DNA from 4 places in the Erwinia sp. AnSW2-5 genome. Region 3 is predicted to be linked to each of the others. Evidence: predicted binding sites of a transcription regulator. Region 3 holds the regulator's gene; each other region holds the start of a gene.
What was found. The regulator PurR, encoded in region 3, represses purine synthesis genes. The targets are predictions, from matches to a motif close to CANGCAAACGTTTGCNTG.
Positions count from the first base shown of each region.

Region 1: tusA (sulfurtransferase TusA) is a predicted target of PurR. The motif match lies at 2,408-2,425, and genes of this name have one in related genera.
Region 2: ACFL9S_RS13760 (NCS2 family protein) is a predicted target of PurR. The motif match lies at 3,349-3,366, and genes of this name have one in related genera.
Region 4: glyA (serine hydroxymethyltransferase) is a predicted target of PurR. The motif match lies at 4,709-4,726, and genes of this name have one in related genera.

Region 1 covers NZ_JBJGXA010000001.1:231,421-238,896, forward strand. The annotation lists gene iolE (myo-inosose-2 dehydratase) at 1-842, shown strand, start outside; gene ACFL9S_RS00985 (DcrB family lipoprotein) at 900-1,460, opposite strand; gene ACFL9S_RS00990 (7-cyano-7-deazaguanine/7-aminomethyl-7-deazaguanine transporter) at 1,627-2,292, opposite strand; gene tusA (sulfurtransferase TusA) at 2,499-2,744, shown strand; gene ACFL9S_RS01000 (O-antigen ligase family protein) at 2,812-4,323, opposite strand; gene ACFL9S_RS01005 (fimbrial protein) at 4,891-5,424, shown strand; gene ACFL9S_RS01010 (outer membrane usher protein) at 5,665-7,476, shown strand, end outside.
Region 2 covers NZ_JBJGXA010000016.1:107,647-115,122, forward strand. The annotation lists gene spoT (bifunctional GTP diphosphokinase/guanosine-3',5'-bis pyrophosphate 3'-pyrophosphohydrolase) at 1-454, shown strand, start outside; gene trmH (tRNA (guanosine(18)-2'-O)-methyltransferase TrmH) at 541-1,236, shown strand; gene recG (ATP-dependent DNA helicase RecG) at 1,236-3,317, shown strand; gene ACFL9S_RS13760 (NCS2 family protein) at 3,420-4,808, shown strand; gene ACFL9S_RS13765 (AsmA family protein) at 4,925-6,607, shown strand; gene rluF (23S rRNA pseudouridine(2604) synthase RluF) at 6,692-7,476, shown strand, end outside.
Region 3 covers NZ_JBJGXA010000023.1:47,479-54,954, forward strand. The annotation lists gene ACFL9S_RS16005 (riboflavin synthase subunit alpha) at 1-597, shown strand, start outside; gene cfa (cyclopropane fatty acyl phospholipid synthase) at 648-1,796, opposite strand; gene punC (purine nucleoside transporter PunC) at 2,110-3,321, opposite strand; gene punR (DNA-binding transcriptional activator PunR) at 3,435-4,367, shown strand; gene purR (HTH-type transcriptional repressor PurR) at 4,364-5,389, opposite strand; gene ACFL9S_RS16030 (YnhF family membrane protein) at 5,696-5,773, shown strand; gene ACFL9S_RS16035 (C40 family peptidase) at 5,816-6,691, opposite strand; gene ACFL9S_RS16040 (Grx4 family monothiol glutaredoxin) at 7,077-7,415, shown strand.
Region 4 covers NZ_JBJGXA010000034.1:77,510-84,985, reverse strand. The annotation lists gene ACFL9S_RS20240 (nickel/cobalt transporter) at 1-41, opposite strand, end outside; gene ACFL9S_RS20235 (DUF1007 family protein) at 32-652, opposite strand; gene csiE (stationary phase inducible protein CsiE) at 812-2,080, shown strand; gene ACFL9S_RS20225 (3-phenylpropionate MFS transporter) at 2,081-3,217, opposite strand; gene glyA (serine hydroxymethyltransferase) at 3,343-4,596, opposite strand; gene hmpA (NO-inducible flavohemoprotein) at 4,931-6,115, shown strand; gene glnB (nitrogen regulatory protein P-II) at 6,173-6,511, opposite strand; gene glrR (two-component system response regulator QseF/GlrR) at 6,688-7,476, opposite strand, start outside.

The DNA of each region.
Region 1 (7,476 bases), on a different contig from region 3:
ACATGCCTGAGCTGGGTAGCGAGAACACCTTCCAGCAGATCGTCAGTGAAATGGCGCTGGCCGGTTTTACCGGCAGTGAAGTGGGCAGCAAGTACCCGCGCGATCCGGCTGTGCTGAAGCCGATGCTAGACATCCGTGGCATCGAGATCGTCAATGCCTGGTTCAGCACCTTCTTTGCCAACGGCGATAAAGCCAAAACCATTGATGAATTCATCAACCATCGTGATTTTCTGCATGCGATGGGGGCAAAAGTCATTGGCTGTTCAGAGCAGAGCCTGAGCATCCAGGGTACCACCAAAGCGGTACTGGAAGAGAAGCCTCACTTCACCGACGAACAGTGGCGTTTGACCGTAGAAGGTTATAACGAGCTGGCGAAACTGGCCGCTGAGAAGGGCATGACCGTCGGTCTGCATCACCATATGGGCACCGGTATTCAGACTACCGCCGAGGTGGATCGCTTTATGGCTGAGACCAACGATGATGTTTATCTGTTGTTCGATACGGGCCACGCTTACTACTCTGAAGGGTCTCAGGAAGCTATGCTGGCTATCCTGACCAAATATCTGCCGCGCATTAACCACGTGCACCTGAAAGACGTGCGTGATGAGATTGTGGCACAGGTGAAAAGCGAGAAGCTGTCATTCCTGGATGGCGTGAAGAAAGGCACCTTCACCGTTCCGGGTGATGGCGTGATTGATTTTGATCCGGTGTTTAAAATTCTCGACGATTTCGGCTACAAAGGCTGGATGGTGGTGGAAGCGGAGCAGGACCCCGCGCTGGCTAACCCGTTCGAGTATGCGGTAAAAGCACGCAAGTATATTCGCGAACATGCCGGGCTGTAACTGCCAATAAAAAGCCCCCCGCGCCAGAGGCGCGGGGGGCTTTTTTACGCCATCAGATTATTTCAGCTGAATGGTGCTGATAATGCTTTCGGCTTCGGTCTGCGCCTGCTGCTGGTTTTCCGCTGGCAGTGTGATCTGCAGTGTCAGCAGCTTATTATCGACTTTACCCAGAACCACAGAAGACCATGAAGACTGGTTATTGGCAGAGATCACGGTATCCAGCTGCTGTAACGGCTGGCCTTTCACGGTAATCGCTTTGTTGGTCACTACCTGAAGCTGTGCATCGCGGTTACGCTGCTGCGCTTCCAGACGGCCTGCCAGCACATCCAGCCCTTCGTTAGTGCTCTCACCATCAATCACGATGATCGCTTTCTGGCCTGACTCATCCGCATAGACGTGCATATTGTTCGCCTGAGTACCGAGCTTACCGCTCTTATCAGACATACCTGCCGGCAGAGTGAAGCTCAGTTTGCCATCCATCAGAGTGACATTCTGATTGGACTGACTGCTGCTGACGCCATTGTCATCGGCGGCGGCTTTCTCGTCTTTCTTGCCATCACAGGCAGTCAGTCCAGCTACCAGCAGCGCGATTCCGGCATATTTCAGTAAGTTACGCATCAGGGTTCCTTTCACATTAGTCGCGTAGAGTTTTCAGGCATTCATAGAATCGTATTCAGCGGCTAAAAGCAACTTCTACCCTTCATACTTCAGGCCGCAGCTGTGTTGGCTGCAGCTTGAATGACTGGGGTAAGTAATGATTTAAGTAATGATTATTGAATGCAGATTAACCGAAGTTGACGCGGGTGCTATTGGATTTCTCTGCTAATCGTTTCAACGCGGCATTCAGCAGGACGCCGTACGCAGGCAGGAAGAACACCATGCAGATAAGGACCTTGAAGCTGTAATCCACCAGCGCGATCTCAACCCAGTTCGTCGCCATAAACGGGTCCGGGCTTTTATAGAAGGCGATAAAGAAGAAGGCCAGGGTATCACTGATATTACCGAGGAACATCGCCGCCGCCGGAGCCACCCACCATGCGGCTTTCTGGCGCAGGCGGTTGAACACGTGGATATCGAGGATCTGGCCGAGCGCATAGGCCATAAAGCTGGCGCAGGCGATGCGGGCAACAAACAGATTCATCTCTTTCAGCGCCGCAAGGCCCTGCCATTCACCCTGATAAAACAGGGCGGAAATGGTGTAGGAGATAAACAGAGCCGGGATCATCACAGCGAGGATAATGCGTCGTGCCAGTGGGGCACCGAAAATCCGTACCGTCAGGTCAGTCGCCAGGAAGATAAACGGGAAGCTGAAAGCGCCCCAGGTGGTGTGCAGGCCAAAGAATGCCACCGGTAGCTGTACCAGATAGTTACTGGAGGTGATCACCAGCAAATGGAAAAGGGACAGCCAGACCAGCGCGTGGGTGCGCTGACGCGTAGAAAAAGCGATCATTGTTGTAAGCCTTTTTAGATTGGGGTGAGGGAACCCATGAAAATTTGTCTGTGTTTCGCTCAGGCGAATTCGCGGCATATTACCGTTTTGACCTGCTAATGCAATGGTTAATTTTAGCGCAAACGTTATCGTTGCAGGCAATCCTTGCACGCGCACCGACTGGCGCTAAAATAGGCGCCGTCCGTTACATAATTACTGAGAATATCATGAGCGACCTTTTCGCCAATCCCGACCAGACCCTTGATGCGCTGGGCCTGCGCTGCCCGGAACCGGTGATGATGGTGCGCAAGACCGTGCGCCATATGCAGGACGGTGAAACCCTGTTGATTATCGCTGATGACCCGGCTACCACGCGCGATATCCCGGGTTTCTGCCGTTTTATGGAGCATACGCTGGTGGCACAGAACACCGATGTCCTGCCTTACCAGTTTTTGCTAAAGAAAGGAATGTAGGGATCCCCCCATCGCTGTTCGTACAGGCTGACCGCGACAGACGGCCAGCCTGACTCATGAGCCTTGATCACCCTCCGTAGCCACCAGGCTCCGTCTCTGCGGCTGAAGCAAAGCGCGCATCTTGAGGAAAAAGCAGGGCGGCTTCCCGTCGATAACGCCCGGCAGTGTCGTGCTGCTTCTGGTGATGTAACACCTGAATCAGACTGGCGTAAACGTTCTTATCGATACGCCGTTGCAAATAGTCTTGCGCCCAGTCGCGATAATCTTCCAGCAGGTATTCATCTTGCGTGTGGTTATATCTCATCAGACCGCCCACTTGTTCATCAAAGGTAATGCGCTCCTGAAGTATCAGGCGTGACAGTGGTGGTAACGTTTTTAATGGCGTGACATCTTCCATAGCGAAACTTTCCACTTCCCTCAGTACTTGCTGCCCACGGATGGCAAAGCCGGCCAGCAGGGCAATGCTGAGTGCCATAGCCGCCATCACACCCGGCAGAAGGGGGTGACATCCGGTTGGCAGAGGATGGCTGTGAATGGCCCCCTCACTGAGGCGATCTGCCGCGGCGAGCAGCAGCAGAAAGACGACAAAATGCAACGTTGAAAGATAAAACGGAAACTCCAGCTGGGTATGGATAGCCATAGGCAGGGCGATGATACACAGCGCCGTCGGCACCCCAGCCAGGCGACCGTCAGACGCCAGCGCCAGGCGATCCCGCCTGATGGCCTGGCGGACGAGGGTCCACAGGCCATATAAAATCAATATGACGCCGACCAGCGTTATCAAGCCGCCTTCAACGACCCAAAACAATATTTCGTTATGGGGATGGCGGGCGATTTCGACGATGGAAACGGGAGGGGATTGATTCAGGCGAAAATGCTGGAAGTCATACTCAAACCCGCCATATCCCCAGCCCAGCCAGGGTTTGTCGGCAATCATTGCCAGCGTGTCGCGCAGCATGGTCCAGCGAGCCTGATTGCTGAAGGTGTGGTCAGTCAGCGGAAGCAACGACTGGCCTGAATACAGCCAGCTAGCCCCCAGTATCACTCCGGCGACCACAGCGGCTATAGCGGCGGTAGTGCGCAGAGTATTGAGTCGGCCAAAGCGCAAAAGGATCAGGGTCGCCGCCACACCGCCCAGCCAGCCCGCGCGCGACTGAATGCATACCAACAATGCTGACAGCCCCAGGAGTAACAGATGAAGGCTGGCCTGTCGCAGGCGTTCATATCGTGGTTGAGACAGGGCCAGACTGGGTAACAGCAGTAAGGCCAGGCTCAGGGCAATACCGGTAGCCAGAAAGCTGGCGAGTACGTTGGGTTGAAAGAAGGTGCCATAGATTCGACCGCTGTACATCGGCACCCAGGCACTGAGGGGGCGAAGCAGTTGCTGTGTGGCAATGACAGCCTCAACGGTGATAAGGAGCAATCCGCCGTAAACTGCCACCAGCAGGGTACCGCGACACCAGCGAAGTTGTAGCAACGAAAAGAATAGCGCGAGTCCACTGATAACCGTCGCAATGCGCCAGGCGGCGTGCGCAAAGCGAACGTCTGTGGTGTACGCCAGCGGCACCGCGAGCACCATTATTCCGGCGGTGAAGCAGGTAAGGGCGCGAGTGATCGTGAGGCTGCGTGTATTTGTGGTACGCCAAAACCAGAATATAAGCATCCCTAGAGACACGGCACAGGTTGTCAGCGCATTAATATAAAAAACCAACGTGTTTCCTTTTTACTTATTTTATGGTGCTGCACTGTGCAACAGGTTTACCGCTTCAGGTGCGCGATTTTAGTAATGATACCAGTTGTTTATGTGGTTTTTTTACTTTTTAAATTCAATAATTCTCTTATTTCTAGTGCTTTAGTTTTTTATGTCGCGATTGTGTTTTTTGCGTTTTAATGTTTCGTTTTTATGCTAAGCAGTTTTAATTCGCGAGGTTAAAATCTTTATTGTAATCTTTATAAGAAAAATCTCTTCCTGAAAATGATTTTATTTGACATCATCGCCTTCGGCACAAGGACCTGTGCATGTTTTTCCTTCTAATAAAATTATTCAATCATATTAGTGTTGTGGTTTTTTTATACATTTCAGGTCCCTGTTCTTTCTGAACTGCATAGCCTTTTTGCAATCATTTATATTTGGGAAGTTTAAATCATGAAATTTAATAAAAAAATTCTGGCTGCGGCCATGGTTTTCGGCTTAGTGCCGATGGTTAATGCTGCTGATCAGGGGCACGGTAAAATTACTTTTTCCGGTTCTATCATTGATGCTCCGTGTTCAATCGCACCTGACTCTGTTGACCAGACCGTTGAGCTGGGGCAGATTGCTAATGCCGCACTGAAAAATAGTGGTAAGTCTGCACCGCGCAACTTTGATATCAAACTGGAGAACTGTTCATTCGGTGATCCAGCAACGAAAAACAAAGTGGAAGTCACCTTCACTGGTAAGGAGTCATTAGAGAATAAAGGTCTGTTGGGCATTACTGGCCAGGCGAAAGGAGCCAGTATTGCGCTTACCGAGTCAAATGGTGAGTTGATTAAACTGGGTACGCCAACGCCAGCGCAACCGCTGGGTGACGGCGGAAATACGCTGAGATTCGCTGCCTACATGCAGGGTGACGGTGCATCAGCGACTATTACTGAAGGTGACTTCCAGGCCGTGGCCGATTTCACCCTGGCGTACAATTAATAGATTTATTCCCAATTCTCCTTTGTTTTTTTAAATAAAGGCGTGCCTGTGCATGCGGGATCCCTGCATGCCTTTTTCAGACGATCTGACCTGAAAGATAATAAAAATTCACGATAATTACCCTATGGCTTTTGTAAGAAGCCTGATGATTATTATTGTTTGGCACATTTATGGTTGGAATATTGATAAGTATATCCGCTGGTTGAGTTGGTCACGGAATGAAAATGATAAGGCCAGGGAATGAAATTGTCATCGACCGGAAAACGGGCTCGACTCAAAATATTGAACTTATATGTCTCCCTTGCGCTGGGTACGCTGATATCCGGGGAATGTGTGGCAGAGGAGATTCAGTTCAATACTGATGTGCTGGACGTGAATGACAGCGAGAACATCGACCTGAGCCAGTTTTCCCGTGGCGGCTACATCATGCCGGGTGCCTACAGCATGATGGTGTATGTGAATAAAAATGATCTGCCGGAACAGCCGATTGAATTTCATGCACCAGAGGATGATCCGAAGGGGAGCCAGGCCTGTATCAGCAGAGCGCTGGTGAATAAATTGGGGTTCAAAGAGGGTGCGCTGAAGGAACTTCAGTGGTGGCACGGTGGCGAATGCCTCGACGAGGACAGTATACCGGGCATGGAAGTGCGCGGCGATCTGGCGACTAACGCATTATACCTGAGTATTCCGCAAAATTTTCTTGAGTACAGTGCAGAGGACTGGGACCCGCCATCGCGCTGGGATGCCGGTATTCCAGGGATTCTGCTGGATTACAACGTTAACGTGCGGAGCCAGCAACAGCTGCAACAGAGGACGCGGGGCTACAGTCTTAACGGTAACGGTACTACCGGCATTAACCTGGGCGGCTGGCGGTTGCGTGCCGACTGGCAGGCCAGATTGCATCATGAGACCGGGTCGGGACAGCCCACAGAGCAACAACTGAGCTGGGATCGTTATTACGCCTACCGTGCCGTACCGTCGCTGCGTTCGAAGCTGACGCTTGGGGAAAGCTATCTGGATTCCGGCATGTTCGACAGCTTCCACTTTATCGGGGCGAGTCTGATATCGGACGACAGCATGCTGCCGCCCAATCTGCGCGGTTATGCACCGGAAGTGGTGGGAATGGCGAAAACCAACGCCAGAGTGATTGTCAGCCAGCAGGACCGCATTCTGTATGAAACCACCGTGGCCGCTGGCCCTTTCCGCATTCAGGATATTAACAATGCGGTCAGCGGTGATCTCAACGTACGGATCGAGGAGCAGGATGGCAGCGTGCAGGAATTTGTAATGAGCACCGCCAATATTCCCTATCTGACACGGCCCGGGAGTGTGCGCTTCAAGGTGGCAGTGGGCAGGCCTTCAGACTATCAGCATCGCACTCGCGGTTCGTTGTTTGGCAACGGTGAGTTCTCTTGGGGGGTCAGCAACGGCTGGTCACTGTACGGTGGCTTGCTGACGGGCGGTGATTATAACGCGTTATCACTGGGAATCGGTCGTGACTTGCTGCTGTTCGGTGCGCTGTCGTTCGATGCCACCCAATCACAGGCGCGATTGCCGCAAACAGAGGGGACGCTGGGCGGTGGGTCATATCGTCTGAGTTACTCGAAAAACTTCGACGAGTACGACAGCCAGGTCACCTTTGCCGGTTACCGTTTCTCGCAGCAGGAATTTATGAGCATGAATGAATACCTGGATGCGCGTTATTACGGTAGCCGTAGCGGTAATGGCAAGCAGATGTACACCCTCACCGTAAATAAGCATTTTCGTGACTGGGGATTGAGTGCGTACGCTAACTACAGCCACCAGACTTACTGGGACCAGTCTGCTAACGACCGCTACAGCCTGACGATGTCACGCTATTTCGACGTTGGCTGGTTACGCAATCTGAGCCTGTCAGTGTCGGCGTATCGCAATGAATACAATGGCAGTAAAGATGACGGAGCTTATTTGTCACTGTCACTGCCATGGGGTGAGCGGGCGACAGTCAGTTATAACACTACAGCCAGTCGCGGCGACATTGCACACCGGGTGGGCTACTACCGACAGGTTGAC
Region 2 (7,476 bases), on a different contig from region 3:
CGGTTCGCGCAGCAAGCTGCCGATCAAAGGGGCTGATGGCGTGTTGATCACCTTTGCCAAATGCTGCCGACCGATCCCTGGTGACCCGATTGTCGCACACGTCAGTCCCGGCAAAGGTCTGGTTGTGCATCACGAATCCTGCCGTAATATCCGTGGCTACCAGAAAGAGCCAGAAAAATACATGGCGGTAGAGTGGGATAAAGTGACCGAGCAGGAGTTTGTCGCCGAGATTAAGGTGGATATGTTTAACCACCAGGGCGCACTGGCCAACCTGACTGCGGCGATCAATACCGCGGGTTCCAACATTCAGAGCCTGAACACCGAAGAGAAAGATGGTCGTGTGTACAGCGCCTTTATCCGTCTGACGGCGCGCGATCGTGTGCATCTGGCGAATATCATGCGTAAAATCCGCGTGATGCCGGATGTAATCAAAGTGCACCGCAACCGCAATTAAGGGATTGACGGAGCGGGTCTCCGTCTTTTCCTGCTCCCCGATCGCCGGTCTGACGGAATGACTTATTTTTAGGGAGTCTGCTTCGCATGAATGCTCAACGTTATGCCCGCATCCGCGCAATGCTTGCCGCCCGTCAGCACGATCTGACGGTGTGTATGGAGCAGGTGCATAAACCTCATAACGTTTCGGCGGTGATCCGTACCGCTGATGCCGTCGGCGTACACGAAGTCCACGCGGTGTGGCCGGGCAGCCGTATGCGCACCATGGTCTCTTCCGCTGCGGGCAGCAACAGCTGGGTGCAGGTTAAAACCCACCGCACGATTGCCGACGCCGTTACACACCTGAAAGACCAGAACATGCAGATTCTGGCGACCAACCTTTCCGATAAAGCCGTCGATTTCCGCGAAATCGACTACACCCGCCCCACCTGCATTCTGATGGGACAGGAAAAAACAGGCATCACTCAGGAAGCACTCGACCTCGCCGATCAGGACATTATCATTCCGATGATTGGTATGGTGCAGTCACTGAATGTATCCGTCGCCTCTGCCTTGATCCTCTATGAAGCCCAGCGCCAGCGACAAAATGCCGGAATGTATCTGCGCGAAGAGAGCACGCTGGAATACAGTGAGCAGCAGCGCCTGCTGTTTGAAGGTGGCTACCCGGTGCTGGCCCGCGTGGCAAAGCATAAAGGACTGCCCTACCCGGAAATCAACAATCGGGGTGAAGTGGTTGCTGACCCGGAATGGTGGGCCACAATGCAGTCCCGGGCGCGTAAATAATGCAGGGCCGCCTGCTGGATGCAGTGCCGCTTAACACGCTATCGGGCGTGGGTGCCAGCCAGACGGCGAAACTGGCCAAGCTGGGCCTGCTGACCGTGCAGGATTTACTGTTGCACCTGCCCATGCGCTATGAAGATCGTACCCAACTGTATGCGATTAACGACCTGCTGCCGGGGATTTATGCCACGGTTGAAGGTGAAGTGCTGCATAGCGATATCTCGTTTGGCCGCCGTCGAATGCTGACCTGTCAGATCAGTGATGGTAGCGGTGTGCTGACCCTGCGCTTCTTTAACTTCAATGCAGGCATGAAAAACAGCCTCGCCACCGGGCGCCGCGTCACCGCTTACGGTGAGATAAAGCGTGGTCAGCGCGGCGCAGAAATCATCCATCCCGAATATAAGGTGCAGGGCGATCACAGCGTTACTGAGCTTCAGGAAACGCTGACACCGGTTTACTCCACCACCGAAGGGATACGCCAGGCAACGCTACGCAACCTGACCGATCAGGCATTAACCCTGCTGGATACCTGCGCTATCGCTGAACTGCTGCCGCCGGAACTGAGCCAGGGATTGATCAGCCTGCCCAACGCGCTACGTACCCTGCACCGTCCGCCGCCAGATATGGCGCTGGCCGATCTCGACAGCGGTACCCATCCGGCGCAGCGACGTCTGATTATGGAAGAACTGCTGGCGCATAACCTCAGCATGCTGGCGGTACGTGCCGGGGCACAGCGCTATCATGCGCTGCCGATGGAGGCCCGCCACAGCCTGAGTGAAAAACTGCTGGCAGCGCTGCCCTTCAAACCCACCAATGCGCAGGCACGGGTGGTACGCGAAATTGAAACCGATCTTGCCCACGACTATCCGATGATGCGTCTGGTACAGGGTGACGTGGGTTCCGGTAAAACGCTGGTTGCCGCGCTGGCTGCACTGAATGTCATTGCTTACGGCAAGCAGGTGGCGCTGATGGCGCCAACCGAACTGCTGGCAGAGCAGCATGCGAATAATTTCCGCCAGTGGTTCGCTCCGCTGGGGCTGGAAGTGGGCTGGCTGGCGGGTAAGCAGAAAGGCAAAGCGCGCATCGCGCAGCAGGAAGCGATTGCCAGCGGTCAGGTCTCGATGATTGTCGGCACCCACGCTATTTTCCAGGAGCAGGTGCAGTTTAACGGCCTTGCGCTGGTGATTATCGATGAACAACACCGCTTTGGCGTTCACCAGCGTCTGGCTCTGTGGGAAAAAGGTGAGGAGCAGGGCTTCCATCCACATCAGTTGATCATGACCGCCACGCCCATCCCACGAACGCTGGCGATGACCGCCTATGCCGATCTGGATACGTCCACCATCGACGAACTGCCGCCAGGCCGTACGCCGGTGACGACAGTCGCCATTCCGGACACACGCCGCGCCGATATTATTGCCCGCGTGAAAGGTGCCTGCGGCAGCGAAGGCCGCCAGGCTTACTGGGTCTGTACCCTGATTGAAGAGTCCGAATTGCTGGAAGCCCAGGCGGCCGAGGCCACCTGGGAAGAATTGAAACTGGCTTTGCCTGAGCTGAACATCGGACTGGTGCATGGCCGCATGAAGTCACAGGACAAACAAGCGGTGATGCTGGCGTTTAAACAGGGTGAGATCCACCTGCTGATCGCCACCACCGTGATTGAGGTCGGGGTTGACGTCCCGAATGCCAGCCTGATGATTATTGAAAATCCTGAACGCCTGGGCCTCGCGCAGCTTCACCAGTTACGCGGACGCGTGGGACGTGGTGCCGTCGCCTCTCATTGTGTGCTGCTGTACAAAGCGCCATTGAGCAAAACCGCTCAGAAGCGTTTACAGGTGTTACGCGACAGCAACGATGGCTTCGTCATTGCCCAGTGCGATCTCGAAATTCGTGGCCCCGGTGAGCTACTTGGGACGCGCCAGACCGGTAACGCTGAATTTAAAGTGGCCGACCTTCTGCGCGACCAGGCGATGATCCCCGAAGTTCAGCGCGTAGCACGCCATATCCACCAGCACTATCCTGAGCAGGCGGTCGCACTGATTGAGCGCTGGCTGCCGGAAACCGAACGCTATACCAACGCTTGATCATAAATGCCCCAGATTCCTGTTAGCTGCGTTGGCAAACGATTGCTTTTACGCTAAAGAAGATTAAAATCGCCACCTTTATTGCCCCCGGAAAGCCTGAAAATGTCCGTTGAAACCCAAGATGCTGCCGCTGATCGTAGCCCTGTTGCTACCGGCAAGAGCGAACTGATTTACCGTCTTGAAGATCGTCCGCCGTTACCACAAACCCTGTTTGCGGCCTGTCAGCACCTGCTGGCGATGTTTGTTGCCGTGATTACCCCGGCACTGCTGATTTGCCAGGCGCTTGGCCTGCCTGCGCAGGATACGCAGCATATTATCAGCATGTCCCTCTTTGCTTCCGGCGTGGCATCCATTCTGCAGATCAAAACCTGGGGACCGGTGGGTTCAGGTCTGTTGTCGATTCAGGGCACCAGCTTCAACTTTGTTACGCCACTGATTATGGGTGGCCTGGCGCTGAAAAACGGCGGTGCTGACGTTCCGACGATGATGGCAGCCCTCTTCGGCACGCTGATGCTGGCCTCCTGCACGGAGATGGCACTGTCACGCGTACTGCATCTGGCGCGCCGCGTTATCACCCCGCTGGTTTCCGGTATTGTCGTGATGATTATCGGCCTGTCGCTTATCCAGGTCGGTCTGACCTCCATCGGCGGTGGTTTTGCCGCGATGAACGATCACACCTTTGGTGCGCCGAAAAATCTGCTGCTGGCGGGTGCTGTGCTGGCAGTGATTATTCTGCTGAATCGCCAGCGTAACGCCTATCTGCGCGTTGCATCGCTGGTGATTGCAATGGCGGTAGGTTACCTGCTGGCCTGGGCGATGGGCATGCTGCCGGAGAATACCACCCCGGCAAATACTGCGCTGATCACCATTCCGACCCCGTTTTATTATGGGCTGGGGATCGACTGGAACCTGCTGATCCCATTGATGCTGGTGTTTATGGTGACCTCGCTGGAAACCATTGGTGATATCACTGCCACCTCTGATGTGTCCGAACAGCCTGTCAGCGGCCCGCTGTATATGAAGCGTCTGAAAGGCGGTGTGTTAGCCAATGGCCTTAACTCGTTTGTTTCGGCGTTGTTTAATACCTTCCCCAACTCGTGCTTCGGGCAGAATAACGGCGTGATCCAGTTAACGGGCGTGGCCAGCCGCTATGTCGGTTTTGTCGTGTCACTGATGCTGATCGTGCTCGGCCTGTTCCCGGCGGTCAGTGGCTTTGTGCAGCATATTCCTGAGCCCGTCCTCGGCGGTGCCACCATCGTGATGTTCGGTACTATCGCCGCTTCCGGCGTGCGCATTGTGTCGCGCGAGCCGCTGAATCGTCGTGCGATTATGATTATCGCGCTGTCGTTAGCTGTCGGTCTGGGCGTATCGCAGCAACCGCTGATTTTACAATTTGCCCCTGACTGGCTGAAAACGCTGCTCTCCTCCGGCATTGCCGCAGGTGGTATCACGGCCATCATTCTGAATCTGGTTTTCCCACAGGAAAAATAAACCATTCCCTGTCCTGGGTCCGGGCGGTTTAATTCCGCCCGAAGCCGGGACAGGTTGAGATACGGCGATAAATCAGGCATAACAATCCATTACCAGAATTCATAGGGATGGATGTGATGAAGTTCTTCGGCAAAGTGTTACTCACCCTGCTGCTCCTGCTGCTGCTGGTGATAGTTGCCCTTTATGTGTTGCTGCAAACCCAATGGGGCGCAGGCTGGATTGGCCGTCAGGTCAGTGCCGACAGCGACTATCAACTGTCGCTCAGTAAGATGGAGCATGACTTTTCCGATCCCAGCCATCTGCTGTTAAACACTGTCTCCTTCGGCCGTAAAGGCCAGCCCGCCACGCTGGTGGCTAAACGCGTCAATCTCGGGCTTGGGCTGATCCAGTTCAGTAATCCACTCCATTTCTCCAGCATTCGTCTTGAGCAGGGAACGCTCAACCTCAGCGATAAGAGCGCGCCTCTTTCATTACAAGCCGACCGTCTGCAACTCAGCCAGATGGCGTTAAACCGCAATCAGGGTGAATGGCCGTTACAGGCGCAACGGGTTGACGGCGGTGTGATGCCGTGGAAACCGGAAGCCGGAAAGCTACTTGGCAAAGAAGCCAGCTTCCAGATGAGCGCGGGTTCGCTGACGCTGCAAGGTATTCCTGCCTCCAACGTGTTGATTCAGGGCAGTCTGAAAGGACAGCAGCTGATATTCAGTAATCTTGGCGCCGATGTGGCGCTGGGATCCGTCACCGCTAGCGCACAGCGCGATATGAAAGGCATCTGGCAGGTATCCAATCTACGCCTGAACAGCATCCGTCTTCAGAGTGATAAAAACCTCAGCGATTTCATGCAGCCGCTGCGCGCACTTCCGGCGATGCACTTTGACCGTGTTGACGTGACCGATGCTCGCCTTGAAGGACAAGACTGGGCTGTCACCGATCTCGATCTGACCTTAAAAGACCTGAATGTCAGCAATGGCGACTGGGAAAGTGATAACGGCTCACTGTCGATGAATGCCAGCAGTTTTGTAAATGGCAGCATGCAGTTGAACGATCCGATTGCCAATATGGACTTCACCGCACAGGGCGTGGCGCTGACGCAGTTCAGCTCGCGCTGGGTCAACGGACTGGTGCGGGCACAGGGAAACTGGACACGCAGTGACAAGAAACTGACGCTGGATGAACTGGTGATCGCCGGACTGGAATATACCCTGCCACTTAACTGGCGTGATCACTGGATGCAACCTCTACCCTCCTGGCTTGCGAGCGTTGAGGTGACCAAATTCAGCGCTAACCGCAACCTGATTATCGATATTAATCCGGACTTCCCGTTCCAGATGACGTCACTGGACGGTACGGGTAACCATCTGCTGATGGCGCGTCAACATCAGTGGGGCATCTGGTCAGGCGATTTGAGCGTTAATGCCGCCGAAGCCACATTTAACCGTGTCGACCTGCGTCATCCCTCGCTGGCCCTTAATGCCGGGGATAACAACATTAACGTGACGGAGATGAGTGCTTTCAGCCATGAAGGCATGCTGGAAGGCCTGGCGACGGTCAGCCAGCAACCGCAACGTGCGCTGTCGCTGACACTGAGTGGCCGCCAGGTACCCGTGGATGTGCTGCATGACTGGGGCTGGTCACAGGTGCCATTACAAGGTAACGGTAATCTCCAGCTGAAGTTGCAGGGTAATTTGTCAGCGGCACAGTCGCTGAGATCTTCCGCCAATGGCGCGCTGACGGTAACGGCAGGCGATAAATCGGTGCAGCAGACAATGCAGGCAGGCAAGGTCGCTGGCGCACAGTAATTCTCGTTCGGGGCAATATCTGCCCCGTCCGGGCTTCGCAACCTCACGCGGGTAAGGTATAGTCCGCTTTTTTACGGGGGAACTATGCTGACTAACTCATCCATTCGTCTTAACAAATACATTGGCGAGAGCGGTATCTGTTCTCGCCGCGATGCCGATCGTTACATCGAACAGGGAAATGTTTTTATTAACGGCAAGCGTGCCTCGGTGGGTGACCAGGTATTTGCCGGCGATGTGGTGAAAGTGAACGGTCAGCTTATTGAGCCGCGTAACGAAGACGATCTGGTATTGATTGCGCTGAACAAGCCTGTCGGTATTGTCAGCACCACGGAAGATGGCGAGCGCGACAACATCGTTGATTTCGTTAACCACAGCAAGCGAGTCTTCCCTATTGGACGCCTGGATAAAGACTCTCAGGGGCTGATCTTACTCACCAACCACGGCGATCTGGTCAATAAGATCCTCCGTGCCGGTAACGACCACGAGAAAGAGTACATCGTGACCGTCAACAAGCCGGTGACCGAAGAGTTTATTCGCGGTCTGGGTGCGGGCGTGCCGATGCTCGGTACGGTCACCAAAAAATGTAAAGTGAAGAAAGAAGCCCCGTTTGTCTTCCGTATTACGCTGGTACAGGGGCTGAACCGCCAGATTCGCCGTATGGCCGAGCACTTTGGCTACGAGGTTACCAAGCTGGAACGTGTTCGTATTATGAACATCAGCCTGAAGGGAGTACCGCTGGGTGAATGGCGTGATTTGACTGACGATGAGCTGATCGCACTGTTTAAGCTGATTGAGGACTCCTCCTCCGAAGACAAATCCGCGAAGAAAGCACCGGCAAAAAAAGCGGCCGCGAAGAAGCCCGTATCTGG
Region 3 (7,476 bases):
CACGTTATCAAAATGCCGGAGGCATTATTGCCCGGGCTGGAACTGGGGGCGTCCGTTTCCCATAATGGTTGTTGCCTGACGGTGACAGAAGTTGATGGCGACCGCGTTAGCTTTGATCTGGTAAAAGAAACGCTGCGTATTACCAATCTGGGTGATCTGAAAGTCGGTGATACCGTTAACGTTGAGCGTGCCGCAAAATTCAGCGATGAAATTGGTGGTCATTTGATGTCTGGTCATATTATGACCACTGCTGAGATTAGCAAAATACTGACTTCGGAAAATAATCGCGAAATTTGGTTTAAACCGCAGGATGCCAGTCAGATGAAATATATCCTGCATAAAGGATTTGTTGGCATCGACGGTATCAGCCTGACGGTAGGCGAGGTGACGCGCACAAAATTCTGCGTTCATCTGATCCCCGAAACACTGCTGCGCACCACTCTCGGCAGCAAACGCCTGGGGCATCGTGTGAATATTGAGATCGACCCGCACACGCAGGCGATTGTGGAAACCGTTGAGCGCGTTCTGGCTCAGCGTGAAGCATCATTACTGGCCGCCGCAGCCAGAGAGCAGCAGGCGGAGAGTCCGAAAGCGTAATGTCATAAAAAGGGGCGACATGACGTCGCCCCTGCAGAATGTGATATCACCTAGCGCGCAACGCGCAGCCCGCCTTGTTTACCGCGGGTAAATACCACCTGCCAGAGTTGAATATCTCTTGCACGAAACGCACCCGCACAGGCATTCAGATAGTACGTGAACATCCTTTTGAAACGTTCACCGTATTTGTCCGAAAGCTGTGGCCAGGCGCTAATAAAACGCTGATACCAGTGCATCAACGTGACATCATAATCAGCCCCAATATTGTGCCAGTCCTCCATCACGAACCAGGGTTCACTGGCTGCGGCAATATGACGCACCGATGGCAGACAGCCATTAGGGAAAATGTATTTGTCGATCCACGGGTCAACATTATTGTTGGTTTTGTTGGCACCAATGGTATGCAGCAGAAATATCCCTTCAGGTTTCAGATTACGGTTTACCACATCAAAATAGGTGGCGTAATTCTTCGGCCCAACATGCTCAAACATCCCGACAGAGACGATGCGGTCGAACTGCTCGGACAGATCGCGGTAATCCTGAAGCAAGATCGTGACATCCAGCCCGTCACAGCGTTGTTGCGCCAGCTTCTGTTGCTCAGCGGAAATGGTCACTCCCACCACGCGGACGCTAAAGTGACGCGCGGCATATTCCGCCAGACCTCCCCAGCCACAGCCAATATCCAGCAACGACATACCCGGCTCCAGCTGAAGTTTTTTGCAGATTATCTGCAATTTGGCTTCCTGCGCCTCTTCCAGCGTATGGGCTTCTTTCCAGTAACCGCAGGAGTATTGCATGTAAGGATCGAGCATGCGGGTAAAGAGATCGTTACCCAGGTCATAATGCTCTTTGCCGACAATCCACGCGCGTTTGCGTGACTGCAAATTAGTGAGGCGAGAAGCCACAACACGTAATGTGTCGCGGAAATGACGGGGGATTTGCTGATCTAACTTTGACTGTAGCACCCGCTGGAAAAAGATATCCAGGCGTTCGCATTCCCACCAGCCATCCATATAACTTTCACCTAATCCCAGCGATCCTTCCTGCAGAACGCGTTTAAAAAAATCGGGGTTGGTGATCTGGATATCCCAGGGACGGGAACCATTGATTTCGATACTGGCCTGACTCAACATTTCCTGGACGATTCGATACCACGGGTTGTCATCCAGGCTCACTTCTTCAATACACGATGAACTCATAGCTTCTCCATCACCCTGTGTGATTAAAACCTGAGAAACAGAATCGTCAATTTCTACAGGCCGGTGAGAGCACTTACGGCGAATGCCGCAGTCTGATATCCGACGTTAAAAAAGAGGTTTGATGCGAAACTGGCAGCGGTCGTAACGTAGTCACGCGGAACAACTCCATGACAACCCTGTCAGGATCCAACAGTGGACGACGGCAAAACGCCATCGTCCACTTAAAAATGTTGTTAAGTTGTTATTTTATAGTGCGCTGAAAAGTATATGCCCACACAAGGTAATATTCAACGCATTATTGTTAGGGCGCTAACTAAGTGTTTTCACAGGACTCTACCTGGCCCGGTGCATTCAGATGGGCCTGTTTTTGCTCCGCCGCGCGCTGGACAACGTAGCCAACGACAGCGAGGACAATCGTTCCTGCCATCACCAGCGTGGTGGTGTGCAGCGGGGATTCAATCCATGTTGACACTGCCAGGCTGGCGAAGAAGCAGAGGCCGAGCTGCAACATATTCTGCAAGGCTGCGGCTTTACCGGTTGCCTGGGGGAAGGGCAGCAACGCACTGGACACCACAACTGGATAGATCGCACCATTTGCCATCGCCATTCCACAGAACGGCAGCAGCAATGCAAACAACGAAGGTTGCGGCTGCTGAGAGATAAAGTAGAGCGCGAGAATGCTGACACTGTAGAAGGCCAGCAGCCATGGCAGGAACTGACGCCCGGCAAAGTGGTTCAACAGCGCGCGGCAGCCAAACCCGCCGATCAGAAACGCTGCTGTTTGCGGAACATAACTGAGTCCAATATCAGCAGGGGATAAACCGAGGTTACCCAGAATGAACGGTGAACCGGTGAGCCAGGCGAAAAAACTGGCTGAACATGCCGCGTAAATTAACACGTTACCGCTGTAAACAGGCGACTTCAGCAAGGTGAGGAAGCCGGGTGCGCGAGGCTTAACGGCGACGTGGTCGTCTGCCGGGCGCGACGATAAGCGTAATGTCGGGATCAGTAGCGCGAGACTGACCAGCAACAGGACAACAAAAATAGAACGCCATGAAAAATGGTGCAGCAGCCAGGCACCCAACAGGGGAGCCAGCGCTGGCGAGAGGGCGACCAGGGGCATAATGGTGGCAAAGACACGGTTAGCCTGCGGACCCGTGTAGCGGTCAACCACCAGAGCCTGCCAGCTCACCGCCGCTGCGCATACCCCCACGGCCTGAACAAAGCGAACGACCAGCAGCCAGAACGCCGACTCCACCCACAGCATGGCCGCACAGCCAATGGCGAAGAGACTCAACCCCATGAGCAATACAGGTTTACGGCCGATGCGATCGGACAACGGGCCCCAGACCAGCTGCGCGCAGGCAAAGCCGGCGAGGAAGATGCTCAGACTGGCGCTGATGGCACCTGCCTCGGTGCGCAGATCTTGTTGCATCACGCCAAAAGCGGGAAGGTACATATCGGTAGCAAGAAAGCCCAGCATGCTGAGCAGCGCAAGGTAAATCATAAATCCTTTAGAACGCATAGTTTTTAACTCTTATTAGACAATTTTTTTACGCGTGCAGTGTAATCGCGTGCTGACCAGCCTGTGAAACGCTAATATTCGTGGGTTGCAGTGAAAAATATTGAAGGCAAACTATGTGGTCTGAACATTCTCTTGAAGTGGTTGACGCGGTGGCGAGGACGGGCAGCTTCACCGCTGCGGCAGCAGAGCTTCATCGCGTCCCTTCCGCTGTCAGTTATACCGTGCGTCAGTTGGAAGCGTGGCTGGCCGTCAGTCTGTTTGAACGCCGCCACCGTGATGTGGAGTTAACGGAAGCCGGGCGGGTTTTCATTGAAGAGGGGCGTGCTGTTATCAAAAAAATGCTCGTCACCCGCACGCGCTGTCAGCAGGTGGCTAACGGCTGGCGCGGGCAAATCAATATTGCGGTCGACAGAATTGTACGCCCGGCACGCACCCGACAGCTGGTGGTGGATTTTTACCGGCATTTTCCCGACATGGAGCTGCACATCATGCCGGAAGTGTTCAATGGTGTGTGGGATGCACTGGCTGACGGCCGCGTCGATGTCGCGATCGGGGCGACTCAGGCGATCCCGGTGCGAGGACGTTTTGCTTATCGTGATATGGGAAGCCTTAACTGGCGCTGTGTGGTGAAAACGGCGCATCCGTTACTCAGCCATCAAGGGCCGTTAAGTGAGACGTTAATTCGTGAGTGGCCCTCGCTGGTGTTGGAGGACACCTCACGTGCGTTGCCGAAACGCACTACATGGACATTAGATAATCAGCGACGACTGGTGGTGCCAGACTGGGAAAGCGCGTTTGACTGCCTGCGCGCGGGGTTGTGTGTTGGGATGGTTCCGGGGCATTTTGCCCAGCCCTGGCTGCAACAGGGCGTGCTGGGAGAAGTGATTCTGACGTCATCCTTTCCCGACAGCCCCTGTTACCTCAGCTGGTCTGAACACAGCGCCTCACCGGCGCTGAGTTGGTTACTGGAGTATCTGGGCAGCACAGAAACCCTGAATGCAGAGTGGCTGAGCGAACAACCCGGTCCCTCGCTGTTGAGCGATTAACGGCGGTAGTCGCGGAAAGGACCATCGGCAACGGAACGGCGCTCAATCAGTGAAGGGTGAACTTCAATGGTTTGCGGATCTTCGCGCTTGCTGGTGATACGGTCCAGCAACATATCAAAAGCGGTTTCGCCCAGACGTTCTTTCGGCTGGTGGACAGTGGTCAGTGCAGGCGTGAAGTAGCGTGCGTTGCGCACGTTATCATAACCGATCACTGAAATATCCTGCGGCACGCGCAGACCCATTTCATCTGCTGCGCAAATCGCGCCCATGGCCATAATATCACCACCACAGAAAATGGCCGTCGGGCGCTGTTTTTGCGACAAAATCTGCTGCATGGCGCGATAGCCAGACTCAGGTTCAAAGTCACCCTGCACCAGCCATTCATCACGCAGTGTGATACCTGCTTCTGCCAGTGCTTTCAGGAATCCGGCATGGCGGCCACCGCCTGTATTACGCTCAAGCTGACCCGGAATTGCACCAATATCGCGGTGCCCACGTTCGATCAGATAACGCCCGGCCAGGTAACCGCCCTCAAAAGCATTATCAAGCACGGTATCCGTGAAATCACCGCGCGACTCGCCCCAGTCCATGACGACCATCGGAATATTACGGTTGTCTTCCAGCATGGAAATCAGCGTGTCGGGATATTCTGAACACATCACCAGCAGCCCATCGACGCGTTTCTGCGCCATCATTGACAGATAGGCCTGTTGTTTGTGCAGGTCATTGTGCGCATTGCCCAAAATCAACGTGTAGCCTTTGGCAAAGCAGCGGTTTTCTATTGCTTCAATGATCTCTGCAAAATAGGGCGCTTCACTGGATGTTGCCAGCAGGCCAATGGTTTTGGTGTGGTTGACCTTCAGACTTCGGGCTACGGCGCTGGGGGAGTAATGCAATTCTTTAATTGCAACCCATACCGCTTCGCGCGTCTCTTCGGCTACAAAGCGCGTTTTGTTAATCACATGGGACACGGTGGTGGTGGAAACACCGGCGCGCTTTGCCACATCCTTAATTGTTGCCATTAAAATCGTACTCCTGGTGTTATCATAATCTCTTGATAACTAATTGGTTAAACGTTTGCCTGGGTACAGCCATTCCTGCCCGACCAGAATTATTTTAGGTGCTGTCTCAAAGGGTCGGGAGGGGGGTGAATCGTCCGAAGAGTGACATGCAGTGCTGGCTTTTACACGTTGCCAACGGTGTTGCGCAACGTAATGAGGAATTCTAACAAGGCTGCGCACAGAAAACGAGATTTTTACGGGTAACTGTGGGAAAATCTGTTGGCTTACTAAAAACAAGGTTATTGAGGAGAGAGAATGAACACTGATATGAAAATGACTGCACTAACCGTTGTGGGTTCACTGTTGATGATTATTGCGTTTAGTTTTACCGCTGTGATGCATTAAGTTTTGCCAGGGAGGAGGAAACTCTTCCCGAACCTTCAGGCATTATCGAATCGTTTTAGGCGTCATCATCCGGCGCGCACCAATGTAGTGTTCCTGCCAGTAATCTTCGCTTAACGCACTGACCTGAATATCTTTACCGGTCCGTGGAGACTGAATAAATTTCCCACCACCCAGATAGACACCAACGTGATCAGCGGTGCCACGCCCGTTGATACGGAAGAAGACCAGGTCACCTTTCTCTAACTGATCGCGCTTAATCGAAGCCGCATCGCGCAGATGGAACATTTCATTGGCCGTACGCGGGATCTTAAACTTTACCAGATCCTTATAGGCGTACCACACCAGACCACTGCAGTCGAACCCGGTTTTCGGCGAGGTGCCACCCCATTGATAAGGTTTACCAAGCTGGCCCATCAGCTTGTTCATCGCCGTTTCACGCGCTTTCTGGTAGCGTGCGCGATGCGCTTTGCTGAGTTTGAGCGGGGCGTTGAGTGCATCGTTATCATCTTCGGCGGTTTTGCTGCCTGCACGCTGACGACCATAATGTTTTTTGTCCGCTTTTTTGCTGGCCGCAAGCTTTTTGCTCAGTGCTTTCTTTTCCACTTTCGCATTACGCACGGGGGCCGCTGCGCTGGTTTTTTTCTTCTCTTTCTCTTTCAGTTTTTTTGCCAGCAGGAGCCCGGCTGATTTAGAGGACTCTTTTTTAACAATTTCTTTGGCTTTTTTACTGGCAGGTTCTTTGATTTTTTTGGTCGAGGTGGCTTTTACCGGGCGGCGCTTACGGCGGTCATCTACACGCGCAGTGTTGCTGTCGGCTTTTTGCTGTTTTGCATTAATAGGGGTATGTGGCGATGCGTGCGCCATGTTGAAAAACAACTGGGTGAAAGCCAGTATGAAGAGCGTGATGAGTAAACGCATCGTTCCCATTAACAGTTTGTGCGCTACAAAAGACAGCAACGCGGTCAGAAAAGAGATTTCTGCGGTTATGCAGAAGGTTGGGCCAATTCTAATCTAACTTCTTAACAAAGGGTAAGGTCTTTTTTGTTTCAATAATACAGATCAAGGAAATGATGTAATATTGAGCACAATCAGCTGGTTAACTCAGCAATAAAACCGAAGCAGGTCATAACAGGTGCAGCAGTGATGATAAGAAAATGTTATTTTGTTTCCCTGTTTTGTCTATTGGTCGCATTTTCACCTTTCTCGCATGTGAAAATGTCATTTTCATCGCCAGGGCAGAATCGCTACAATAAGCAGGCTGCGCCCAGCCTACACACGATGTATCGTATTGAGGAAGATATTTATGAGTACTGTTGAAAAAATTCAACGCCAGATCGCTGAAAACCCTATTCTGCTGTACATGAAAGGTTCTCCGAAACTGCCAAGCTGCGGTTTCTCTGCTCAGGCTGTTCAGGCGTTATCTGCTTGTGGCGAGCGCTTCGCGTACGTTGATATTCTGCTGAACCCGGACATCCGTGCAGAAATGCCAAAATATGCCAACTGGCCAACGTTCCCACAGCTGTGGGTGGACGGTGAGCTGGTAGGCGGCTGCGATATCATCATTGAGATGTATCAGCGTGGCGAGCTGCAGCAACTGATTAAAGAAACTGCGCAGAAATATCCGTCTGACGCCGCAGAGTAACGCAGGCACGTTGTCAGCATAAAAAAACCGGGCCTGAATGAACTGCACCCAAAAAGTTGGA
Region 4 (7,476 bases), on a different contig from region 3:
GCTCCTCTGCGCGGCACACGGCCGATGTCATTTACTGACATATCAGCGTCACCGTTTGGGCAAACTGGCGACCGAGATCCATCTCTTCCGCAGGCGCATCCGCTTTATCCAGTGACAGTGCATAAGCCTGCATGGAGGCATCCGGTTTTGGGGTGTGCAGCTCGAAATGGCATTGTGATGCCAGTTCTGCCGGGACAGTCAGTGCTTTTTCAGAGTCGTAATACATATCTACAAAGTAAGTCGGATCAAAAGTGGAAAATGTATATCGCTGGCCTTTCAGGGCCTGTGGATGCGCCAGCGGCAGAATAAACTCCAGTACCGCCTGATGTCCCTGCCGCGAAAGATGGTATTCCGGCGGAAGATTATCGAATTTTACCGGCTGTTTCTGGTGCCAGAATTCGCTGAAGTAATGCTGACCTAACACATTCGCCATCACTTCTGCCGCCAGCTTTTTCCACACCACTGAATCCGGTTTTGCCGTTCCGGCATCGTATAGCAGATCGGCAGAGGTGATTTCGTCCATCACCCAGCGCATTTTCAGCCCGGTGAGCCGATCGCCCTGATGAACCAGTGTGGTCTGCATATCGATAAAGCTGTGCGGATGCGCCAGGGCAACCGGGGAAAAGACGATTATCAGCCCTGCGGCCCCCATCGCACACCTGTTATAATGTAACAAATTAAACTCCACTCCGGTTTTTGTCGATTATTTTTGTGACCTGTCTTGAAAGCTCTGAATAAAACCGGCTCGAATGACCACAGCGCTGGCGGCTCAGGCTATTCTTAGCATAATCAATCGTTACTGGGATCACAGATGATGAGTACACACTCACTTGACATGTCTGTCCTCTCCAGCCCACAGCGCCGTTGCCACCTGCTTTTAATGCTCTGCCTGCCTGAATCCATCGTCACGGTGGAATCGGTTTGCCAGCTTAACGGTGTGGATCACGCCGTAACCCGGCAAGATATAGCGGAGGTGGCAGAGGAAATCCAGCGCTATCACCATCTTGCCATTGAGCAGGATGAACTGGGCGCGTTGCACCTTTGTGGAACGCATGTAGACCAGCGCCTGTGCCTGCTGCATAACTTACGGCGGGCATTGCGGCTGTCTCCGGGGTTTATCCACAACGACTTTTCCTCCGCCATCAAACGGCAGCTTCAGACACTGCCAGTGGATAAGGCCTTGCACGATGAGCATAATCTGGCGGCGCTGATCCAGTATTGCGCACTTCATCTGGACCGCGAGTTCAGCGCCCGCGATAGTCAATTGTTACAGGTCTGGCTGCGCTATGCTCTCGCCTGGCACTGTCAGCCGGACTTTACCGCACAGCAGATGCACTGGCTCAAAGGGAAATCCGAGTTCCCCCTGGCGCAGGCGATTGCCCGCTGCTGGAGTAAACGCGGCTATCAGGTGGACGTTAATGAGGTTGCGCTACTCGCACTGCTCTTCAGCCAGCTGCATATTCCGCAGATACACACCCCCCTCAGCGGTCATGAGCGCCAACTTATCCAGTCCGTGGAACTGTTAATTCAGCGTTTTCAGGCGTTGTCTGGCATGGTATTCAGTAATGACGCGGGGTTGAGTGCGCAACTTTATACGCATCTGGCGCAGGCGCTGGAACGTACTCTGTTTTCCATCGGCATCGATCACAGCCTGGTTGACGATATCGCCCAGCAGTATCCACGTCTGCTGCGTACCACGCGTGAGGCTATCGCCGCTCTGGAGCAGCAATACCGCGTGCAGTTCACCGATGAAGAGATGGGGCTGATTGCGATTATTTTTGGCGCATGGCTGATACAGGAAAGTGCCCTGCAGGAGAAGCAGGTCCTGTTATTGATTGGTCGTGATAGCGAACTGGAGCAGCAGGTTGAGCAGCAGCTACGTGAACTGACGCTGCTGCCACTGACGATTAAGTACCAGGATGTCGCCGACTTTCAGCGCCACAGTGCCCCGAAAGGGATCGCGTTGGTGATCACGCCTTATGCCACACCGCTGCCACTCTATTCACCACCGCTGATCCATGCTGAACTGCCGCTGGGCGAACACCAGCAGCGCAGTATTCGCCTGCTGCTGGAGTCCTGATCAGGTCACTTTTGGCCGCAGGAACAGCACAGGCACCACCAGCAGCGCCATCACCCAGAACACGCCGCCTTGCAGATGCTGGAACAACACACCGCACACCATGGTCATCAGAGCAATACCGCCGCCCATCGCCAGCGCGGAGTAGACTGACTGCAGGCGGATCACCTCGCCGCCGTCGCGCGCAGCGATAAAGCGCATCGCCGCCAGGTGACAAATGGTAAAACTGCCACAGTGCAGGATTTGTGCGGCGACCAGCCAGCCCAGCTCCGTGGACGACGCCATCATGCTCCAGCGTAAAACAGCGCACACGCAGGAGAGCAACAGCAGATCGCGCGCGCTCCAGCGGCGGAACAGTTTGTTGCTGGCGGCAAACACCACGATTTCAGCCACCACGCCAAGAGACCACAAATAGCCCACAATGCTCGACGAGTAGCCTGCCTCCTGCCAGTAAATAGCACTGAACCCGTAATAGGCGGCATGCGCCCCCTGCATCAGCGTCACGCACAGCAGGAAGCGCCAGACGGCGGTTTCACCGAGCATCTGCTTCCACTGCGCCCAACCGCTATGCTCGGTTTGTTTTTCCGTCCCCAGTGGCATCACCGCCGGGCGCAGCATCATACCTGCGATCATCGCCCCGCATCCGACACACAGCAGCATCAGGATGGCGTGATAGGAAAAGTGCGTCACCAGCACACCGGTCAGCGCCGAGCTGATCACAAACGCCAGGGAACCCCATAATCGCACCGGACCGTAAGGCAGAGCGATCTGGCGCTGCCAGGTGGAGGCCAGCGCATCGCTCAACGGCACCAGCGGCGAGAAGAACAGATTGAACCCGACCATCACCAGCAGCAGCCACACCCACTGGGAACCCGCCCAGAAGCCTAATGCAAACAGCAGCGTCAGCGACGCCAGCAGGCGCAGGACGCTAATCAGTCGTGAAGGGTTGGTGACGCGTGAGGCGATAAGCAGGCTACCGGCAAAGCGGGCAATCATGCCGCAGCCCAGCAGCAGGCCAATTTTTTCCGGTTGCAGGCCGCTGTCTTTTAGCCAAACGCCCCAGAACGGTAAATAGACGCCATAGGCGAAGAAATAGGTGAAGTAGCTGAGTCCAAGCCAGTACGTGGAGCGTATCGTCATTTTCCCTCCGACAAAGTGGAGGCTAATGTACACCGCTGCATTGGATAAAAAAATAGCGGGACACTTTCGTGTCCCGCTATTTTATTCTCGCGATCTCAGGGAAGAGAAGGCAGGGGGCTATTCATTTATGCGTAGACCGGGAAGCGTGCACAGATTTCCAGAACCTGTTTCTTCACGCGCTCGCTGACGCCTTCATCATTGATATTGTCGAGAATATCGCTGATCCAGCCTGCCAGTTCGCGTACTTCTGCTTCTTTGAAGCCGCGACGGGTCACTGCCGGGGAGCCGATACGAATACCTGAAGTCACAAACGGGCTCTTCGGATCGTTTGGCACGCTGTTTTTGTTCACGGTAATGTTGGCACGGCCCAGGGCTGCGTCCGCTTCTTTACCGGTCAGATTTTTGTCTACCAGGTCCAGCAGGAACAGGTGGTTATGTGTACCGCCAGAGACCACGTTGTAGCCGCGTGTCAGGAACACGTCTACCATCGCTTTAGCGTTTTTAGCCACCTGCTGCTGGTAGGTTTTGAACTCAGGCTCCATCGCTTCTTTGAACGCGACAGCTTTACCCGCGATAACGTGCATCAGCGGGCCGCCCTGGCCACCAGGGAAGACAGCAGAGTTCAGTTTTTTGTACAGATCTTCGTCACCGCCAGCCGCCAGGATCAGGCCGCCACGTGGACCCGCCAGGGTTTTGTGCGTGGTTGACGTTACGATGTGCGCATGAGGCACCGGGCTAGGGTAAACATCAGCCGCGATCAGACCGGCAACGTGCGCCATATCAACAAACAGGTAAGCGCCTACAGCATCTGCGATTTCACGCATTTTTGCCCAGTCGCACACGCCAGAATAAGCAGAGAAACCACCCACGATCATTTTCGGTTGGTGTTTTTTCGCCAGCTCAGCCATTTCGTTGTAATCGATTTTACCGGTTTCGTCGATGCCGTAAGGGATAACGTTATACAGTTTACCAGACAGGTTCACCGGAGAACCGTGAGTCAGGTGACCACCGTGTGCCAGGTTCATACCCAGAATGGTATCACCCGGCTGCAGCAGCGCGGTGTACACAGCGAAGTTAGCCTGAGAACCTGAGTGCGGCTGCACGTTGGCGTAGTCTGCACCAAACAGCGCTTTAGCACGGTCGATGGCCAGTTGCTCAACGATATCCACATACTCACAACCACCGTAATAGCGTTTGCCCGGATAACCTTCAGCGTACTTGTTAGTCAACTGAGATCCCTGAGCCTGCATGACACGTGGGCTGGTGTAGTTTTCTGAAGCAATCAGCTCGATGTGCTCTTCCTGACGCACTTTCTCCTGCTCCATCGCCTGCCATAAATCGGCATCGTAATCGGCAATGTTCATTTCACGTTTTAACATCTGCATCTCCTGGCTCAACTGACTTGCAATAATGAATGCCCCCCACCGGGGAACGATGGGCAACAGTTTAAACTGTTTATGCACCTGTTGAATAGCTTCACGACCGCCTTTTTACGCAAACGATTGGCTTCAGATATGGCAAGGGTTAGTTACGTTTTATTTCAAGAGCCTGATAAGGAATTCTCCTCATCTGACAGATGCTGTTTTTTCAACAAGACCGTACATAACGTGCGGAGACAATACCCTCTGGCTCTAAAGGTGTATTTACAGCACGACGCGTTGCGCATAACATGCATTTAAAATACATGTTTAAATCCCTGCTAAGGAGCACACCATGCTGGACAGCCAAACCATTGCCATCGTTAAATCCACTATCCCCGCCGTTACTGCAATCGGCCCTCGTCTGACCTCACATTTCTATCAACGGATGTTTGCTCACAATCCTGAGCTGAAAGACATCTTCAATATGAGTAATCAGATTACGGGTAATCAGCCGGAAGCGCTGTTTAATGCCATCTGCGCCTACGCCAGCAATCTGGATAAACTGGCCGCATTAGGCCCGGCCGTAGAGAAAATCGCCCAGAAGCACACCAGTTTTGCTATCCGTCCCGACCACTATCCGATCGTGGGTGAGCATCTGCTGGCGAGCATTGATGAACTGCTGCATCCGGGTGAAGACGCGCTGGCAGCATGGGGTAAAGCTTACGGCGTGCTGGCAGGGATTTTTGTTCAGCGTGAAGAGCAGATTTATGAAGCGACAGAGGAGAAAGTGGGCGGCTGGCGCGGCGGTGAGCGCGAATTTGTTATCAGCGAGATCGTCCCGCAGAGTTCAGTGATCAAGAGCTTTACCCTGACGCCCGTCGATGGCCAACCGGTCGCAGACTATAAAGTCGGGCAGTATCTGGCGGTATGGGTGAAAGACCCCGCTTTCGATAATCAGGAGATCCGCCAGTATTCCCTGACGCGCGCGCCCAATGGCCGCGACTATCGTATTGCCGTGCGCCATGAAGAAGGCGGCGTCATGTCCAGCTGGTTGCATCAGCAACAGCCCGGCCAGCGCGTCCATCTGGCGCCCCCTGCCGGGGATTTCTTCCTTGATATTACGGCTGAGACGCCGGTAACGCTGATATCTGGTGGCGTAGGCCTGACGCCCATGCTGGCGATGCTGAGCCAGTTGGCGAAGGACAAACATCCCGCGACAGTGCAATGGCTGCACGCCACTGAAAATGGTGCCAGCCATGCTTTCGCTGAGGAAGTGACCACGCTGGGCGCACAGCTGCCGGACTTCTGGCAGCATATCTGGTACAACTATCCGCAGGCGCAGGATGAAGGGAAATACCACCAGCTTGGGCTGATGAACCTGCTGCCGCTGGAAGCACGCATCAGCGATCCCGCTATGCACTATTATCTCTGCGGACCGCTGGCATTTATGGCAGAGGAAGAAAAACGGCTGCTTGAGCTGGGCGTGAAGAAAGAGCACATCCACTACGAAGTGTTTGGCCCGCATAAAGCCCTGTAAATGCAAACGGGCTGACCGCACAATGCGGTCAGCCCGTTGGGGACCCGGAAACGACAATCAGATCGCTTCTTCGTCTTCCTCGCCGGTACGAATACGTACCACACGCGCAACGTCGAACACGAAGATTTTACCATCGCCGATTTTACCGGTCTGCGCTGTACGCATGATGGTATCAACGCAGGTATCCACGATGTCGTCCGCAATCACGATTTCGATTTTCACTTTTGGCAGAAAATCGACCATGTACTCTGCCCCACGATACAGCTCAGTGTGGCCCTTCTGACGACCAAAGCCTTTCACTTCAGTCACGGTCATCCCGGTGATGCCGACTTCCGCCAGCGCTTCACGCACGTCATCCAGTTTGAACGGTTTGATAATTGCATCAATTTTTTTCATGGCAGACCCTTTTCTCTCCCTCCGTGCCCGGACGGATAATCAGTTAACTATATACCCGTGACTCTCAGTCTGCCTGCGCACTGGCAGCAGAGCGAACATGCCTGGGGTATACCGGACGTCCGTCTCTTTTCAGGCAGCTAAACTACCATAATCAGGCAGCGTTACCGCAGTGAAAATTATTCTTTAAAATCGGCAGCATCCAACTCGTGACGCGATAACAGTTTATAGAACTCAGTGCGGTTGCGCCCCGCCAGCCTTGCCGCATTTGTCACATTGCCTTTGGTCATCTGTAACAGTTTGCGCAAATAATTGAGTTCAAACTGGTTACGGGCTTCGGCAAAGGTAGGCAGCGCGGTGTTTTCCCCTGCCAGCGCCTGTTCCACCAGCGCCTCGCCAATCACCGGCGCGGAAGTCAGCGCAACGCACTGTTCAATCACATTGACCAGTTGCCTGACGTTCCCTGGCCACGCGGCGGCAATCAGACGTCGCATCGCATCGGTGGAGAAGCTACGGACAAACGGTTTGTGCCGTGCAGCCGACTGCTTCAGCAGATGGTTAGCCAGCAGGGGGATATCCTCTGCCCGCTCATGCAGTGCCGGGATCTTCAGATTCACCACGTTGAGACGATAAAACAGATCTTCGCGAAACTCTTTCTTTTCCATCGCTTTCGGCAGATCTCGATGGGTAGCAGAAATAATACGCACATCAATGTCGAGGTCGCGGTTACTACCAAGCGGGCGCACCTTACGCTCCTGCAAGACGCGCAGTAATTTCACCTGCAACGCCTGCGGCATGTCGCCAATTTCATCGAGGAACAGCGTGCCGCCCTCGGCGGCCTGGAACAGCCCTTCACGACTGCTGACAGCACCAGTAAAGGCCCCTTTCGCATGACCGAAAAGTTCGGATTCCAACAGCTGTTCCGGTAACGCACCGCAGTTAATGGCGATAAAGGTTTTACCCGCACG